One region of the Leeia sp. genome, then DNA from elsewhere that is predicted to be linked to it. Evidence: predicted binding sites of a transcription regulator. Region 1 holds the regulator's gene; the other holds the start of a gene.

Region 1 (7,626 bases):
AATCAGGTTATCGGCCCCATTCGGGGCAGGCGCAGGGGGTGTTGCCGGTTTGGCAGGTGTCAGTTGCGGTTTGCTCGGCGCAAGGGGCGCTTTGGGTGCAGGCACCGGGGTCAAGGGCTTGCGGGGTACCACGGTCAACCCCGTATCATCCGAGGCACCCGGCGCGTTGGGGCTGACCGGTCGCATCGGACACAGCTTCTCGGCAAAGGCATCCCCTATCGAATCCGGCACAATCGGATGAGGATCGGTTTCACTGGCGGGCAATTGATCCAGCAAGCGTCCTTGCCCATCATATAGCAGCCAGTTCAGCTGCAGAATGGTGTGCACCTTGCACTGAATACGCTCGCGAAACAAGGCGGTCACCACGCTGCCCTTGGCAGTTTCCACCGGTGTGGCAAACTGCACCCGCCGCCAGTAGCTGACCTCATCCAGCTCGAACACCAGCTTGCTGGCATCAAAACTGTGTATCGCGGTATCGCCCCCCACCGGCAGCCGCTGCCAGTCCGCCGCTTGGGCGGAAGTCGTCAGTCCAGCCAGCACCATGGCCGTAAGCAGGGTCTTGCAGCGTGCCAAGCCATGGGCAACCATCACAGGCCCCTAGAGCAAACGGCTATCGTGCAGCTCCCGATGCCGCACCAGTACGGTCTGCTGGGCACGGAACCAGGCCCCCAGCATTTCCACCAGATAGACCGAGCGATGCTGACCACCGGTACAACCCACTGCCACCGTCAGGTAGCTGCGATTCTCTTCACGATAGGCGGGCAGCCATTTCTCGACCAGCGACCGGATGTCTTCATACATGGTCTGCACCGCAGGCGCGGCCTGCAGAAACGCCGCGACGGGCTGGTCCTTGCCGGTCAGCGGGCGCAATTGCGGATCGTAATGCGGGTTGGGCAAGGCGCGGGCATCGAACACCAGATCAGCATCCAGCGGAATACCATGTTTGAAGCCAAAGGACTGGAAGACCAGCGTCAACTGCTCGCTGCGCGACACGCCCACCAGCAGCTTGATCCAGGCCCGCAAGGTATTGGCCTGCATGTCACTGGTGTCAATGTGGTGGGCAAAATCCACCACATCAGACAGCTCTTCGCGCTCCAGTTCAATGCACTCGGCCACGGTACGCTGCCCTTCCGACAGCGGGTGCCGCCGCCGGGTTTCCGAAAAGCGTTTGACCAACGTCTCCGTGCGCGCCTCGAGAAACAGCAGGCGCACATCCAGCCCACCGATACGCAAAGCCTGCAAGTATTGCGGCAGGGATGAGACGCTGTGGCCACTGCGGACATCAATGCTGATCGCGGCGCGCTGGTAGCCTTGCGCCGCCAGAAACTCGGCCACTTGCGGCAGGAAATGCGCCGGCAGGTTGTCGATGCAGTAGTAACCGGAGTCCTCCAGCACCGCCAGCGCCACACTCTTGCCGGACCCTGACAGTCCAGACAGCAGTACCAGCTGGAAGTCCTTGTTCTGCAGCTCGACCACGCTTACTCCCCTCCCGCTTCCAGCAGGCGCTGCTGCCGTTCGATGAATTCACGGGTGCTGTCAATGCCCCGCAATTGCAGGATATAGGCACGCACGGCGGTTTCCACCAGTACCGCCAGGTTACGCCCGGCCGCCACCGGCAGCACCACCTTGCGCACCGGCACATCCAGCACATCCTGCGTCTGTGCGTCCATTTCCAGCCGGTCCAGCGCGGCCAGGTTTTCACCGCTGGCTTTTTGCAGATGGATGATCAGCTTGAGGGTCTTGCGCGGGCGGATGGCGGTTTCACCAAACACGGTACGGATATTGAGGATGCCGAGACCGCGTACCTCCAGAAAATCCTTGAGCAGCTGCGGGCAGCGCCCTTCCAGCAGCTCCGGCGCCACCCGGTAGACCTCGACAATGTCATCCGCCACCAGACCATGGCCGCGACTGATCAGATCCAGCGCCAGCTCGCTCTTGCCCATGGCCGATTCACCGGTGATCAGCACACCCACTTCAAGCACATCCAGGAATACGCCGTGCAGGGTCGTCGACACCGCCAGGGCTTTGGCCAGATAGGCCCGCAAGACATCCATCAGGTAGGGGCTGTGCTCCGGGGAGGACAGCAACGGGATCTGATGCTTTTCGCAGAATTCGATCAGGATGGGCGGTACCTGTTCGCCATTGGCGACGATCATGGCCGCCATCGGGTTGGCAAACAAGCGGGTAATGGAAGCATGCAGCGAGGGAAAGTTCAAGCTGCGCAGATAGTTCATCTCCGCCAGACCCAGCACCTGGATGCGGTTGGGGTGAATGAAGTTCAGGTGGCCTACCAGGGCCAGCGAAGCACGGTCTACGTCGTCATTCGACAGGCTGCTATCGGTGGCGGAGCGCCCCGCAACCCAGCTGAGATCGAGCTTCTCACGATTGTCGTCATACAGTTGGGCAACGCTGATACGAGGCATGGATCATTCCTGTCCACTGAGCATGCGGTAAACCTGGTCCGGGTCCGCCGACTGCAGCAATTGCTCGCGCAGCGCACGGCTACAGAACAGCTCAGCCAGCTCGCCCAGGATCTGCAAATGCAGCTCGCTGGCATGATCCGGCACCAGCAGCACAAACAGCAGTTGCACCGGCTTGCCATCCGGAGCATCGAACGGGATGGCCGCCTTCAGACGCACGAAAATGCCGACCGCCTCTTTCAGACCCTTGATCCGTCCATGCGGAATGGCCACACCTTGTCCAAGACCGGTTGACCCCAGTTTTTCCCGGTCAAACAGGCTGTCTGTCACCTTGCTGCGGGCAATCTGGTAGTCATTCTCGGCCAGCAGGCCAACCTGCTCAAACACCCGCTTCTTGCTGCTGACATCCAGATCCAGCACAACATGGCCGGGACGCAATATCTTGTGTAAAAAACTCATGAATTAGGCTCGCCAGTGGGCGGCACGCTCCACCTCGGGAGGGCATCCCCCTCGGGTACGGTGCAAAACAAAACGGCGAGGCAGGGAACCCCTGCCTCGCCGTGGCATTGTACTCCTGTTTGCACCGCTTCGGCGCGACGCTTATTCAGCCGCCTCACCATGGAGATGCTTCAACGAACCGCCATCATGGCGACGATCAGCCCGCTTTTCCTTGTGTTTCAGGACCTGACGGTCCAGCTTGTCGATCAGGGCGTCAATGGCTGCGTACAGATCACTGTCGCTTGATTCGGCAAAGATGTCGTTACCGCGCACATGGAGCGTGGCCTCCACTTTCTGGACCAGTTTGTCCACCGACATGATCACATTCACGTCCAGCACATGATCAAAGTGGCGCGTCACCCGCGTCAGCTTGGAGGTCATGTATTCCCGGATGGCCGGGGTGATCTCAAGATGGTGTCCGCTCATGGTCAGATTCATGGTTTACCTCCTGGGGAAAACTCGGGTCAGACACCGCTCAACCGGCTCTGCCCTATAGCGCCTTGCGCAGATTGACGGGTGCAATGTGCATCGCTTCACGGTATTTCGCCACCGTGCGGCGAGCAACCACTACCCCCTGATTTGCCAACATGTCCGACAACTGACTATCACTCAAGGGTCTGGCTGGGTCCTCCGCTTGTATCAATTGCTTGATCAGCGCCCGTATGGCTGTGGCCGAACAGGCACCACCGGTATCTGTCTCTAATCGACTGCCAAAGAAGTACTTGAGTTCAAAAATTCCGCGGGGGGACAGCAAATATTTCTGGTTGGTGACACGGGAGACAGTCGATTCGTGCAAGTCCAGCTCGTCTGCAATCTCGCGCAGCACCAAGGGGACCATGCCCACGTCACCATGCTCGAAGAAACGCCACTGCCGCTCAACGATGGCTCGCGATACCCGAAGAATGGTGGCAAAACGCTGCTGCACGTTTTTCACCATCCAGCGCGCCTCCTGCAGTTGCTCCTGCAAGCCCTTGCCGTCGGCACCGCGATGTTGGGTCAGGATACTGGCGTACAACTGGTTCACTTTCAGCTTGGGGACGGCATCGGCATTCAAATGCGCCACCCATTTACCTTTTTGCTTGACCACCACCACATCCGGCACCACATAGCGTGGTTTCTCCGTCGAAAAGGGGCGCCCCGGCTTCGGATCCAGGCTGCCGATCAGCTGTTGCACCTGCCGCAGCATGTCGTCATCGCACTGTAGCCGTCTCTTCAGTTTGGTATAGTCTCGCGCACCTAGCAAGTCCAGATGATCAAGTACCAAGGTCAGGGCCATCTGCCGTACGTCGGAATCCGGCAGACGCAGCAGTTGCAGTTGCAGACATTCAGGCAATGCGCGGGCGGCGACTCCTGCGGGCTCACAATGCTGCACATAGCGCAGCGCGATGCGCCATTCCTCTTCGTCGACCTCCCATTCGTCCGGACCCAGGTCGATCAGCTCCTCCAGCCCGCCCAGCAGGTAGCCGTCCTCATCCAGCGCCTCCACGATCAGGCTGGCCAATACTGCATCGCGCTGGGGCAGCTTCATCTCCCCCAGCTGGGCCAGCAGATGCTCGCGCAGGGAGATGGACTCCGGCGTTTGCTGCATCCAGTCCCGCTCTTCATCCTCATCGTCCGGGCTGCCATTGCCCGCAGCGGCCCAGCTCAGCTCGCCCAGTGCCTCGCCTGCGGCTTGCCAGGCGTCATTCAGCTCGACCGAATCGCCTTCCGCCACAGGCTCCGCAACATCATCCGGCCCATCAGCCCGTTCCAGCATCGGGTTGAGTTCGATGAACTGATCGAGCTCCTGCTGCATGTCCAGCGTGGAGAGCTGCAGCAAGCGGATGGCCTGTTGCAGCTGCGGTGTCAGGGTCAGCTGTTGTGACAGCTTGAGTTGCAGGGTCGGTTTCATTGCTGCCCGCTACAGGGTGAAGCTTTCACCCAGATACACCTTGCGGACCGCCTCATTGGCAACCAGCTGCTCCGGGTGACCATCGGCCAGCACCTTGCCTTCGGCGATGATATAGGCCCGGTCGCAGATATCCAGCGTTTCACGCACCTTGTGGTCGGTGATCAGCACGCCAATGCCGCGATCCTTGAGAAAACCGATCATCCGCTGCACATCGGCCACGGCGATCGGGTCCACACCGTTGAACGGCTCATCCAGCAAGATGAACTTGGGGTTGCTGGCCAGTGCCCGCACGATCTCCACCCGTCGGCGCTCCCCCCCTGACAGGCTCTGTGGCATCTGGTCACGCAAGTGGGTCACGTGCAGCTCGCCAAGCAGGGTTTCCAGCCGTGCCATACGCTTCTTTTCGTTGGGCTCGTGCAGCTCCAGAATGGACAGCACGTTTTCCGCCACCGTCATGCGGCGGAAAATGGAAGCCTCCTGCGGCAAATAGCCCAGCCCGGCACGCGCCCGGCGGTGAATCGGCCAGTGGCGCATGTCCTTGTCGTCCAGATACACCGCCCCGCCATTGGCGGGCACCAGACCGATGATCATGTAGAAGCTGGTGGTTTTGCCTGCCCCATTGGGGCCCAGCAGACCGACCACCTCGCCACTCTCTACCGAGAGGCTGACATCATGCACCACGGTGCGTCCGCGGTAGCGTTTCTGCAATTGTTCTGCGCGCAGCTTGCTCATGAAATCATCATACCAGTATGCGGGCCCCTGCGCCCGGCTGTCATTGGGGTGCCGGAGCGGGCGTCGGGGTCGCAGCTGGCGCAGCGGGGCGCGGCTTCGGCGTAATGGTCACCGTGACCCGGCCGCCCCCTTCAGGGCTGGTGGTGGTACTGGCGCCGCCTTTGACGGAATATTGCTGCGTGACCGAGTCATAAAAGATGCTGGACCCTTTCACCTCATCCAGCCCCCGCTTCACCCGGGCGTTGCCCAGCAGTTGCAGCTGGTTCTTGGCGCTGTCGTACTCCATCCGGTCGCCATACCCTTCCACATACTCATCCACATTGTCCTGCTTCTGGCGGAACTGCACCGGCCGGCCCACGCCAACGGCTTTCATGTCGCCCACATCATTGGTGGTCACATCAATCCGCTCGGCCTGCACCCGCAGGGTGCCCTGCACGATCAGGACATTGCCAATAAACTGCCGGGTACCCTTGTTCATGTCCAGCGTCACGGTATCTGCCTGGATATTGATGGGTTTGTCCCGGTCAGCCGTCTCGGCGTGCGCCCATAGCGACAGCAACATCAGGCCACAGGCGGACGCCAGCCACCCCTTACTTCGCTTGTACATAATTTGCCCTCACATGATGTTTCAAGGTGATCTTGCGCGCCTGCTGATCCATCACCATCCCTACGGCATCCACCCTGCTGCTGCCCTGCACCAGCTGCAGCGGTGCTTCCGTCTGTGCCAGCTTGCGGTCTGTCCATACCGTCAGGTTGCGTGTGGTCAGGGTAATGGGAAGCTGCTTTTGCCAGGCGGCCTGGGTAATGATCACACCTTCATTGAAGATGACCCGCTTCTGGCTCCGGTCCAGCGTCGCCCGGCTGGCCACAATCACCAGCTGTGGCTGATTCGGCAGCATCTGCACCAGGCGCGCATCGCGCAGCTCGCTGCTGTCGGTATCCGGATAGTGCTCCAGATGCGCTGCGGTAAGGCGGTATTCCAGATTGCCGGCGGGTCCGTAGCGCTGGGCTTCAAACTGCTCAATGATGTAATCTGGGTCATGCCGGCTGCTGCCATCTCGTGCCGCGGCAGGCGCGTTGACCACGCGTTCGAGCCAGGCAGCCAGTCCGGACAGCAAGGCCAGCACCAGCACCAGAAACCAGGGCGCACCCTTGAGGAACTGTGGCATGCTCAGTCCAGATACCGCGCCAGTTGCGCATCCAGCGTACCTTGCGCGGCCATGATCAGCTCACACAGTTCCCGCGCCGCGCCCTCGCCACCCGCCCGCTGGGTCACCCAGTGGGCATGCTGCTGCACCACCGCCGGTGCTGCCGGCACAGACACCGCCAGCCCACTGCTACGCATGGGCGGCAAATCCACTACATCGTCACCCATGAAACCGGCCTGTGCCGGGCTCAGCTGCAACTCAGCCAACAGCGCCAGAAAACAGCTGCGCTTGTCTTCCACGCCCTGAAACACGTGCGGTATGCCGAGATTCGTCGCCCGCAGTTCCACCGTACGCGAGCGACGTCCGGTGATGATGGCCACCGCCACACCGCTGGCCTGCAGCATCTTCAGCCCGTGCCCGTCCAGCGTATTGAAGGCTTTCATTTCTTCGCCAGCGTCGTTCAGATAGAGCTTGCCATCGGTCAACACGCCATCAACATCAAATGCCATCAGCCGTATGGCCTGGGCTCTGCTACGCAGTTCTGGGGAAAGATCAGTCATTGTGTTCCGGCTCACAGCAAGCCTGCATTCAGCAGGTCGTGCAGGTGTATGGCGCCGACCAGCTGTTGTTGTTCATCCAGCACCAGCAAGCTGGTGATTTTGGGTGCCTGTTCCATCAAGGCTATCGCCTCGACGGCCAGGGTATCCGCCTGTACACAGCGTGGCTTCGGGGTCATGACTTGCCCCACGGTCACGCTGCGCAAATCCGCAAAGCGGGAGACCGCCCGCCGCAGGTCGCCATCGGTAAAGATGCCTACCAGGGCTCCCGTGTCATCCAGCACTGCGGCAAACCCCAGACGCTTGCGGGTAACCACTTCCAGCGCCTGCGGCAACACATCGCTGATGCGCACCACCGGCAAGTGCTCACCGGCATGCAT
Region 2 (7,626 bases), on a different contig from region 1:
TCGATCCGGGCATCCGCCATCTTGGTCGAGGATATGGTGTTGCCTACCTTGATGTCACGCGGGTCAATCACCCCGGAGAGACGGACAAACGTGGTGTCGTAATTGCTGGCGATCTGCTTCTCGCCTGCCACCACCAGATTGCCGTTGTTCAGCACGTCCACCACCGTCACCGTGATGCTGCCGCTGAAGGTGTTGTTATTGCTGCTGTCACCCTTGCCGGCAAAATCACTGGTGGTATTGCCCGTCGCGCTCACTGAAGACACATCCTTCAGAATGTCACCCGCCTTGCGCAGCACCCCACCCACCACCGGTACTTTGGAGAAGGTCGGCAAGGTCAGGCTGGGTGCCGTTGCCGTCAGCTTGTCTGAGGTGGTGATCTTGGTTTCTGCCTTGTTGGTCGTGGCCAGCTTTTCTTCAATCTGAATGGTCAGGGTATCGCCAATGTGGCGGGCAATCCGGTCTTCAAACAGATTCAGTCGCGCATTGCTGGCCTGATAGATGGCACCATTATTGGCGGGTACCACTTCCTGCTTGGGCGGACGCACAGTCAACGGCCCTTCGACAATGGACTTCGGTGTGTTGCTGCACGCGGTGAGCAACAACAACAGACTAGCGGCGCACAGGGATTTCATCATCACCTTCTCCATTACAGCTGGGTCAAGCGTTGCAGCATCTGATCCGATGCCGTTACCGCCTTGGAGTTCAGTTCAAAGGCACGCTGTGCCTGAATCATGCTGACCAATTCTTCGGCCACGTTGACGTTGGAGACTTCCACATATTTCTGCGTCAGCACCCCCAGCCCGTTGGTGCCCGGCGTGTTCACCACTGGTGCGCCGCTGGAAGCGGTTTCCAGATACAAGTTCTCCCCCATGCTCTGCAAGCCTGCGGGATTGATGAAATTGGCGGTCTGAATGGTGCCGATCTGAGTCGGGGTGGTAGAGGCTGGCAGCAGTACGCTGACAACACCATCCTTGCCGATCGTCAGGTCCAGCGCATTGTCCGGAATGGTGATGCTGGGTTGCAAAGGGTAACCACTGCTGGTCACCACTTCTCCGGTACTGCTCTTCTGGAACGCCCCATCGCGGGTGTAGGCAGTCGTGCCATCCGGCAGCAGGATCTGAAAGAAACCACTGCCATTGATGGCAATATCCAGTCCGTTCTCAGTGCGTTGCAGGCTGCCTTGAGTGAAGATGCGCTCGGTAGCAATCGCCCGTGCGCCGGTGCCGACCTGTAGCCCGCTGGGAATCTGGTTTTGCTGAGTAGAGCTGGCACCCGGCTGCCGCAGGGTCTGATACAGCAGGTCCTCAAACAGTGGGCGCTGCCGCTTGTAACCATTGGTACTGACGTTGGCCAGGTTGTTGGAGATGGTGTCAATATTGGTCTGCTGGGTATCCAGACCGGTTTTGGCTATCCACAGGGAGCGAATCATCTAGGTCTTCCTCAGCCGTTCAGCGACAGGACTTGTGCCGTTTGCCGTGCATTCTGGTCAGCGGTTTGCATCATCTTGACTTGCAGGTCGAACTGGCGAGACTGGGTAATCAGTTCCACCATGGCTTGCGCCGCATTCACATTGCTGGATTCCAGCGCATTGCCCGCCACCAGCACAGTAGGGTCGGCCTCAGCAGGCTGACCCGACTTGAGCCGAAACAGGCCATCATCGCTGCGTACCAGCTCCTTTTCATCCGGGTTCACCAGTTTGAGCCGTCCCAGAATGGTGACCCGGGTCACCCCATTACCATCTGGTACAGTCGACACCGTGCCATCACGGCCGATGGTGACGCGGGTATTGGCGGGAATCTGAATCGGCCCGCCATCGCCCAACACCGGCATGCCATTGGGGGCTTTCAGCGTCCCTTCCGCATCGGCCTCGAAAGCGCCGTTGCGCATATAGCCTTCGCTGCCGTCACTGGCTTGCACCGCAAACCAGCCCTTGCCCTGGATGGCGATGTCCAGGTCGCGTCCGGTGGCTTGCAGGGAACCTGGCGCAAAGTCACTGCCCACGGTGGCATCGACGGCGTAGGTGCGGGTGGGTGCGCCGGGGCCGTACACCCACAGCGCCCGAAACGCATGGGTTTCGGCCTTGTAACCCTGGGTATTGACGTTGGCCAGATTGTGGGTGGTGGCCGACTGCTTCAGCAGCGCATGCTGCGCACCGGTCATCGAGACATACAGCAGTCGGTCCATACCCTCTCAGCCTTTCAATGCTTAGCGCAGGTTAACCAGCGTCTGCAGCACCTGATCCTGCGTCTTGATGGTCTGCGCATTGGCCTGATACACCCGCTGAGCGGTAATCATGTTCACCAGCTCTTCGGTCAGATCCACCTTGGACTCTTCCACCGCTGACGATTGCAGCACGCCGAGGCTGGAGCTGCCGGGCGCCCCCACCAGTGGCCCGCCCGAGGTCGGGGTTTCGGTCCACTCGTTACCACCACGCGGCTGCAGGCCTTGCGGGTTGGAGAAGTTGGCCAGCACGATCTGCGCCATATTGCGCGACTGGCCGTTGGTGTAGCGCCCCAGTACCGTGCCGTCCGGCGAGATCGAAATGCCATTCAGGCGACCGGATGAGTACCCATCCTGCGTTTGCTTGTTGACGCTGAACACACTGCCAAACTGGGTGAAGGTGCTCACCTGCATGGTCATATTCTGCGTCGCAGCACCCCAGCTGGTGGTCAAGGCACCCGGAATATTGATCGGGATCGGTGTACTGATGGGTTGCGTACCGGCACCTGCATCCCAGCCAGTAATCGTGCCGTTGGTACCATAGGTCAGGCGTGCAGCTTGTGCGGGCGAGCCAAAAGTCCCTACCGGAACAGCCGTACCATCCACCGTCACATACATATTCCAGTTGTTGGCAGAAGCTTTCTGGAAATACACCGCCTGGGTGTGCGGATTACCCAGACTGTCATAAATGGTTTGCGAAGTACTGCGATTGAAGGTGGTGCCATCGGCCGAATTGAACGGCACACTGATCACCGCCTCGCGGGAGTCCAGGTTAATCCCCCACGTTTGCGCTGCAGTCTGCTTGGGCAGCAAATCGGTGGTATTGATCTGGATGTCGACCGGCGCCGAGCTGATGATGTTGCCATTGGCATCTGCCGGGTAGCCGGTCAGGCGACGACCCTGGTCATTCACCACGTAGCCGGTTTTATCGACCTGGAACTGGCCGTTGCGGCTGTAGGAAATTGCACCATTGTTGGAGAGGCGGAAGAAGCCTTGGCCGTTGATGGCCACATCCAGCGGGTTGTTGGTCACGCTGATATTGCCCTGCAGGAACTGCTGCATCACTGAGCCCACGGCCGAGCCAATACCAATATTACTGGTACCACTGCCCGAGAGGCTGGCGGCAAACACGTCCGCCATCTGGGTGCGGAAGGGCTTGAAGCCTACCACACTGGCGTTGGCCACATTGTTACCGATCACATCCAGGCTCTTGCTGGAAGTATTCAGTCCGGAAAGACCTTGTTGGAATCCCATGATTATCTCCGCTTACATGATCTGCCGGATGTCGCCCAGCCCGATTTGCCCTACACCGGTCACCTTGGCCATGATGCCATTGGCGCCAAAGGTCACACTCTCAATCTTGCCGACGGTCAGGGCGGCGGTTTCCACTTTCTTGCCAGCGACAGTGGCTTCAATCTCGAACTTGTACTCGCCATCTGCTGCCGTACCACCACCATCCTTGGCACCGTCCCAGCTGAAGTTGATCACCCCGGCCTTTTGAGCGCCCAGATTCACTTCCTGCATCACGTTGCCGTTTTTGTCCTTGATGGTGACTTTGACCTTGTCTGCATCCTGAGCAAGTTCCATGCCTGCATTGGCCTTGCCACTGGCCAGATTCAGGGTATTGCCATCAGTGAGCACCGAACGCCCCACCAGGGTCGCTGCCTGGAAAGACTGCGCGGCGGCAAATGAGGCCGCCATATTGCTGATGGCGGTATTGAGCTTCTCAATGCCGGTCACCGTACTGATCTGCGCCATCTGGCTGGTGGTCGCCGCATTGTCCAGCGGATTGAGCGGGTCCTGATTGCGCAGCTGGGTCACCAGCAACTTGAGGAAGCGATCCTCAATCCCGGCCGAACCCTTCTTGCTTGCCTGCACGCTATTATTAAACTCAGCAAACGGGTTGTTGTTGCTGCCATCCACGGTGCCTACGGTTGCCATCGCACGTACTCCTTACTGTCCCAGTGCCAGAGTCCTGAGCATCAGGGTCTTGGCGGTATTCATCATGTCGGCATTGGTCTGATAAGACCGGGAGGCGGAAATCATGTTGGCCATTTCTTCCACCACGCTCACATTAGGCATCTGCACATAGCCCTTTTCGTCGGCCAGCGGGTTATCCGGTGCGTACAGCATGCGTGGCGGCGACGGGTCTTCCACAATCTGGCTGACACGCACCCCTTGTGCCGGGCCATTCAGGCCATTGACCGGTGTCGCCTGAAACACCACCTGCCGCGCCTTGTAGGGCTGTCCGGTCGAGCTGGTGGCCGAATCCACGTTGGCGAGATTACTGGCCACCACATTGAGCCGCATCGACTGGGCTGTCATGGCAGAACCGGCAATCTGAAACACTCCCATGATGGACATGTCAGCGAATCCTTCTTAGTTGTTCGACAGTGCTTGCTGCAAGGTTCTGATGCGGCCTGTGGTGAAGGTCAGCAGCGCCTGATAGTGCAGCCCATTCTCCGAGAAGCGTGCCATTTCCTCTTCCGCATCCACCGTGTTGCCGTCAATGGCGGGCTGGGTCGGGTTGCGGTATTTGACGTCGGCGTCCAAAAAGCCGGCTTGCGCCCCGTCCAGATGACGGCTGTGAGTAAGGTGCATGTGCGCACCATGCTGCGTTCCTGCCAGCGCGTTTTGCAGCGCCTGGCGGAAATCCACATCAACTGCTTTGTAATTGGGGGTGTCCGCGTTGGCCAGATTGGCACCCAGCAGCTCCTGCCGCGAGGCGCGTGCCTTGAGCGCGGTTTGCAGAAAATTGAAGTGTTTGTCGAGGTTCTGGATCATGGCGGGCTCCTTGCCATAACCTCTAGCAGAAAGTGTGCCACCCAATGACCACGGCCTCAGCAGCGCGGGGCGGCGGCAGCCGCGGTACTCGGGCGGCAACGCTTGCCGCCCATGGAAGCTCAGTCTGCCGCTTCGACCCGGTTCTTGCCGCTCACCTTGGCGCGATACATCGCTGCATCCGCACGCGCCAGCACATCCTGCTGGCTTTCGTCTTCCTGGTACTCAGCCACACCGCAGCTGAAGGTAATCAGCACACGCTCATTGCGGTGCAGGTAAAAACGTCGCGTCAGCTCACGTTGCACCCGCTGCATGACCTGAATCGCTTCTGCCATTCCCGTACCGGGCAGCAATACTACAAACTCCTCACCACCATAGCGTGCGATGTAATCGGTAGGCCGCAACACATCCTTGACCACCGCCGACAGGTGGGTCAGCGCTTCATCGCCCGCCTGATGCCCCAGGCTGTCGTTCAACTTTTTGAAGTTATCGATATCCAGCAACGCCACTGACAACGCACCCTGCTCACGTCGCACGCGCGCCAGCTCTGTTGCCATGGCCTCCTCCAGTCCACGCCGGTTGAGGGTACCGGTCAGCTGATCGGTCTTCACTTGCGCTGAAATGGCCTCAATCTCGCGCTCCAGCTCACTGATGCGGCTCTCAGCAGCTTCGGCCTCCTGCCGCGCCAGCCGCATGTCGTCACGCGAGCGCAGCATGTCCACCTGCATGTGGCGGGTGTCTTCCATCAAATTGTCCAAGATGATGCTGAGCTGGGTGACATCATCCGTTTTTTGGATCTGGCTGGAGTAGGACACGATCTTGTCGTGATAGCCACCCGTGCTTTCCGCAATCACTCCCAAGCGGTCAATAAAGGTGGTGATCATGTGCTTGAAGGTCAGCTTGGCTTCAGTCAGGCTTTGCTTGAGGTGGCCCTGCTTGAAAATCAGCTCCGAAAGGCGTTGCTCCATCTCATACAGATAGCGGCTATCCAGCGGCTGATCAATCACCGCCTTGATCACTTCCACCTGACCCTGCATCCAGCCATCATCCGCCATCAGCTCGCCGATATTGCTGACCAGCAAACGCAGCAAGCGCTGCAAGCCCAGCATCAGGGTTTGATCCGACTCGTTGCGCAGCTCCAACTTGATCCAGAATTTCTTGGCTTGCACCGAAAAAGCCTGCAACGCCCGGCTGTCGGCCACTTCCCGCAGGCGAACATTGAGGGCACTGGCCTCTTCCAGCAAATCCGGTGCGTGCTGCAAGCGCGCGACGACGCCATACTCGAGCGTGCTGGCCAGCAAGTCCCGCCATGCCTGGAACACTTCACCATCCACATTGTCGCCGTTACGCTCCTCCGCAGCGCTGCGGCCATCGGCATCCAGCTCTCCACTGAGTACGGTGTCAGCATCAGGCGGCAGGTTGTCACGCCAGCCACGTATCAACCCTGCCAACTTCTCGTTCAGCTGTACCGGGTTGCCGCCAAAATTGATCACCACCCGCTCCAGCGCTTCCTTCTTGCGGGCGGGCGTCCAGCTCACCTGTCGCAACTCCCATTGCCGGACCAGCTCACGCACCACCTCACCCCATGGCTGGCTCAGCTCCCCGGCATCAGCACTGCCGCCAGACAGCAATTCCAGCACGACCCTGGACCAGCTGTTCCAGTCTTCCGCCTTGAGGGCGTCATCCAGCTGCTTTTGCAGGCGCTGCAACTCCACACGCGGTCGTCCGCCTTGGGGCAAAGCATCCGTCAGCAACTGGATAACAGGATGGGCGGTCTCCAGTGTATCGCCCGAGATCTGGGCATAGGCCTTACGGTAATTATCCGGCGTGGGCAGCTGGCGGCTCATGGCCAACTGTTTCAGGGTCTCGCGGGCGATTTCGGTCGGATTGGTCAGCGGCATGCCGGCACCTGTCATGACCCGGCCGACCACAAGTCGTCCGGTGCAGAAGAAGTCACAGGATCAGTAGCCACCAGCATGGTGGCCCTACCCTGCCATTGTAGGAAGGTGGCGAACAAACAGCCAGCGGGAAATACCGGTATGCTCAGTGTGGCACGACAGGCGTGTTATCCGCCGGGGAGGACACCGGTGCTGTCGTGGTATTGGTGGTATCGAGCACCTGGATGAACAGCTCATCCTGCTTAACCATGCCCAGCTCATTACGGGCACGTTCTTCGATGGCATCAAAGCCCTGTTTGAGGTCGAGCACTTCGGCTTCCAGCGCCATATTGCGGCGCAGTAAGGCCGCATTATGTGCCTGCGCCTTTTCCAGCTCGGCCTCTTGCTTCCAGACCATCAGCCAGCCGCCCTTGCCCAGCCACAGGGGCTGCTGCAAGGCAACGATCAGAACGGCCAAGGCCAGGCTCAGGACACGCAGGAACATGCTTAAAACTTCATCAATCGATTTGCGCCGGACTTTAACACATGCCGTCACGCACTGTCATGCCTTTCGCATCAACGCGTGGGGCTCGAGAAATGCAACAGACAAGTCCTGCCTGCCAACCGGGCCGCCACAGCCCAGCGTGCACCTCTAAACACAGCGCGATTCTCCCCGATCCATTTAAATGCCATAAGCATTAATCATACATTCAGCTCCATGAAAAACGCCACCCGAAGGTGGCGCATT

What was found. The regulator sigma-54, encoded in region 1, starts transcription at its own class of promoters, with help from an activator protein. The targets are predictions, from matches to a motif close to CTGGCACGCTTCATGCTT.
Region 2: the regulator sigma-54 is predicted to act here: its motif matches at 5,028-5,045, upstream of flgB (flagellar basal body rod protein FlgB).

Annotation. Positions count from the first base shown of each region.
Region 1 is NZ_JAYREC010000007.1:106,639-114,264, reverse strand. It holds gene ACE3O2_RS16630 (surface-adhesin E family protein) at 1-588, opposite strand, end outside; gene rapZ (RNase adapter RapZ) at 598-1,476, opposite strand; gene hprK (HPr(Ser) kinase/phosphatase) at 1,479-2,423, opposite strand; gene ACE3O2_RS16615 (PTS sugar transporter subunit IIA) at 2,427-2,879, opposite strand; gene hpf (ribosome hibernation-promoting factor, HPF/YfiA family) at 3,021-3,356, opposite strand; gene ACE3O2_RS16605 (RNA polymerase factor sigma-54) at 3,409-4,809, opposite strand; gene lptB (LPS export ABC transporter ATP-binding protein) at 4,819-5,541, opposite strand; gene lptA (lipopolysaccharide transport periplasmic protein LptA) at 5,582-6,148, opposite strand; gene lptC (LPS export ABC transporter periplasmic protein LptC) at 6,132-6,710, opposite strand; gene ACE3O2_RS16585 (KdsC family phosphatase) at 6,713-7,249, opposite strand; gene ACE3O2_RS16580 (SIS domain-containing protein) at 7,261-7,626, opposite strand, start outside.
Region 2 is NZ_JAYREC010000005.1:46,211-53,836, forward strand. It holds gene ACE3O2_RS13095 (flagellar basal body L-ring protein FlgH) at 1-635, opposite strand, end outside; gene flgG (flagellar basal-body rod protein FlgG) at 647-1,429, opposite strand; gene flgF (flagellar basal-body rod protein FlgF) at 1,441-2,184, opposite strand; gene flgE (flagellar hook protein FlgE) at 2,206-3,474, opposite strand; gene ACE3O2_RS13115 (flagellar hook assembly protein FlgD) at 3,487-4,161, opposite strand; gene flgC (flagellar basal body rod protein FlgC) at 4,174-4,584, opposite strand; gene flgB (flagellar basal body rod protein FlgB) at 4,600-5,004, opposite strand; gene ACE3O2_RS13130 (GGDEF domain-containing protein) at 5,124-6,902, opposite strand; gene ftsB (cell division protein FtsB) at 7,045-7,383, opposite strand.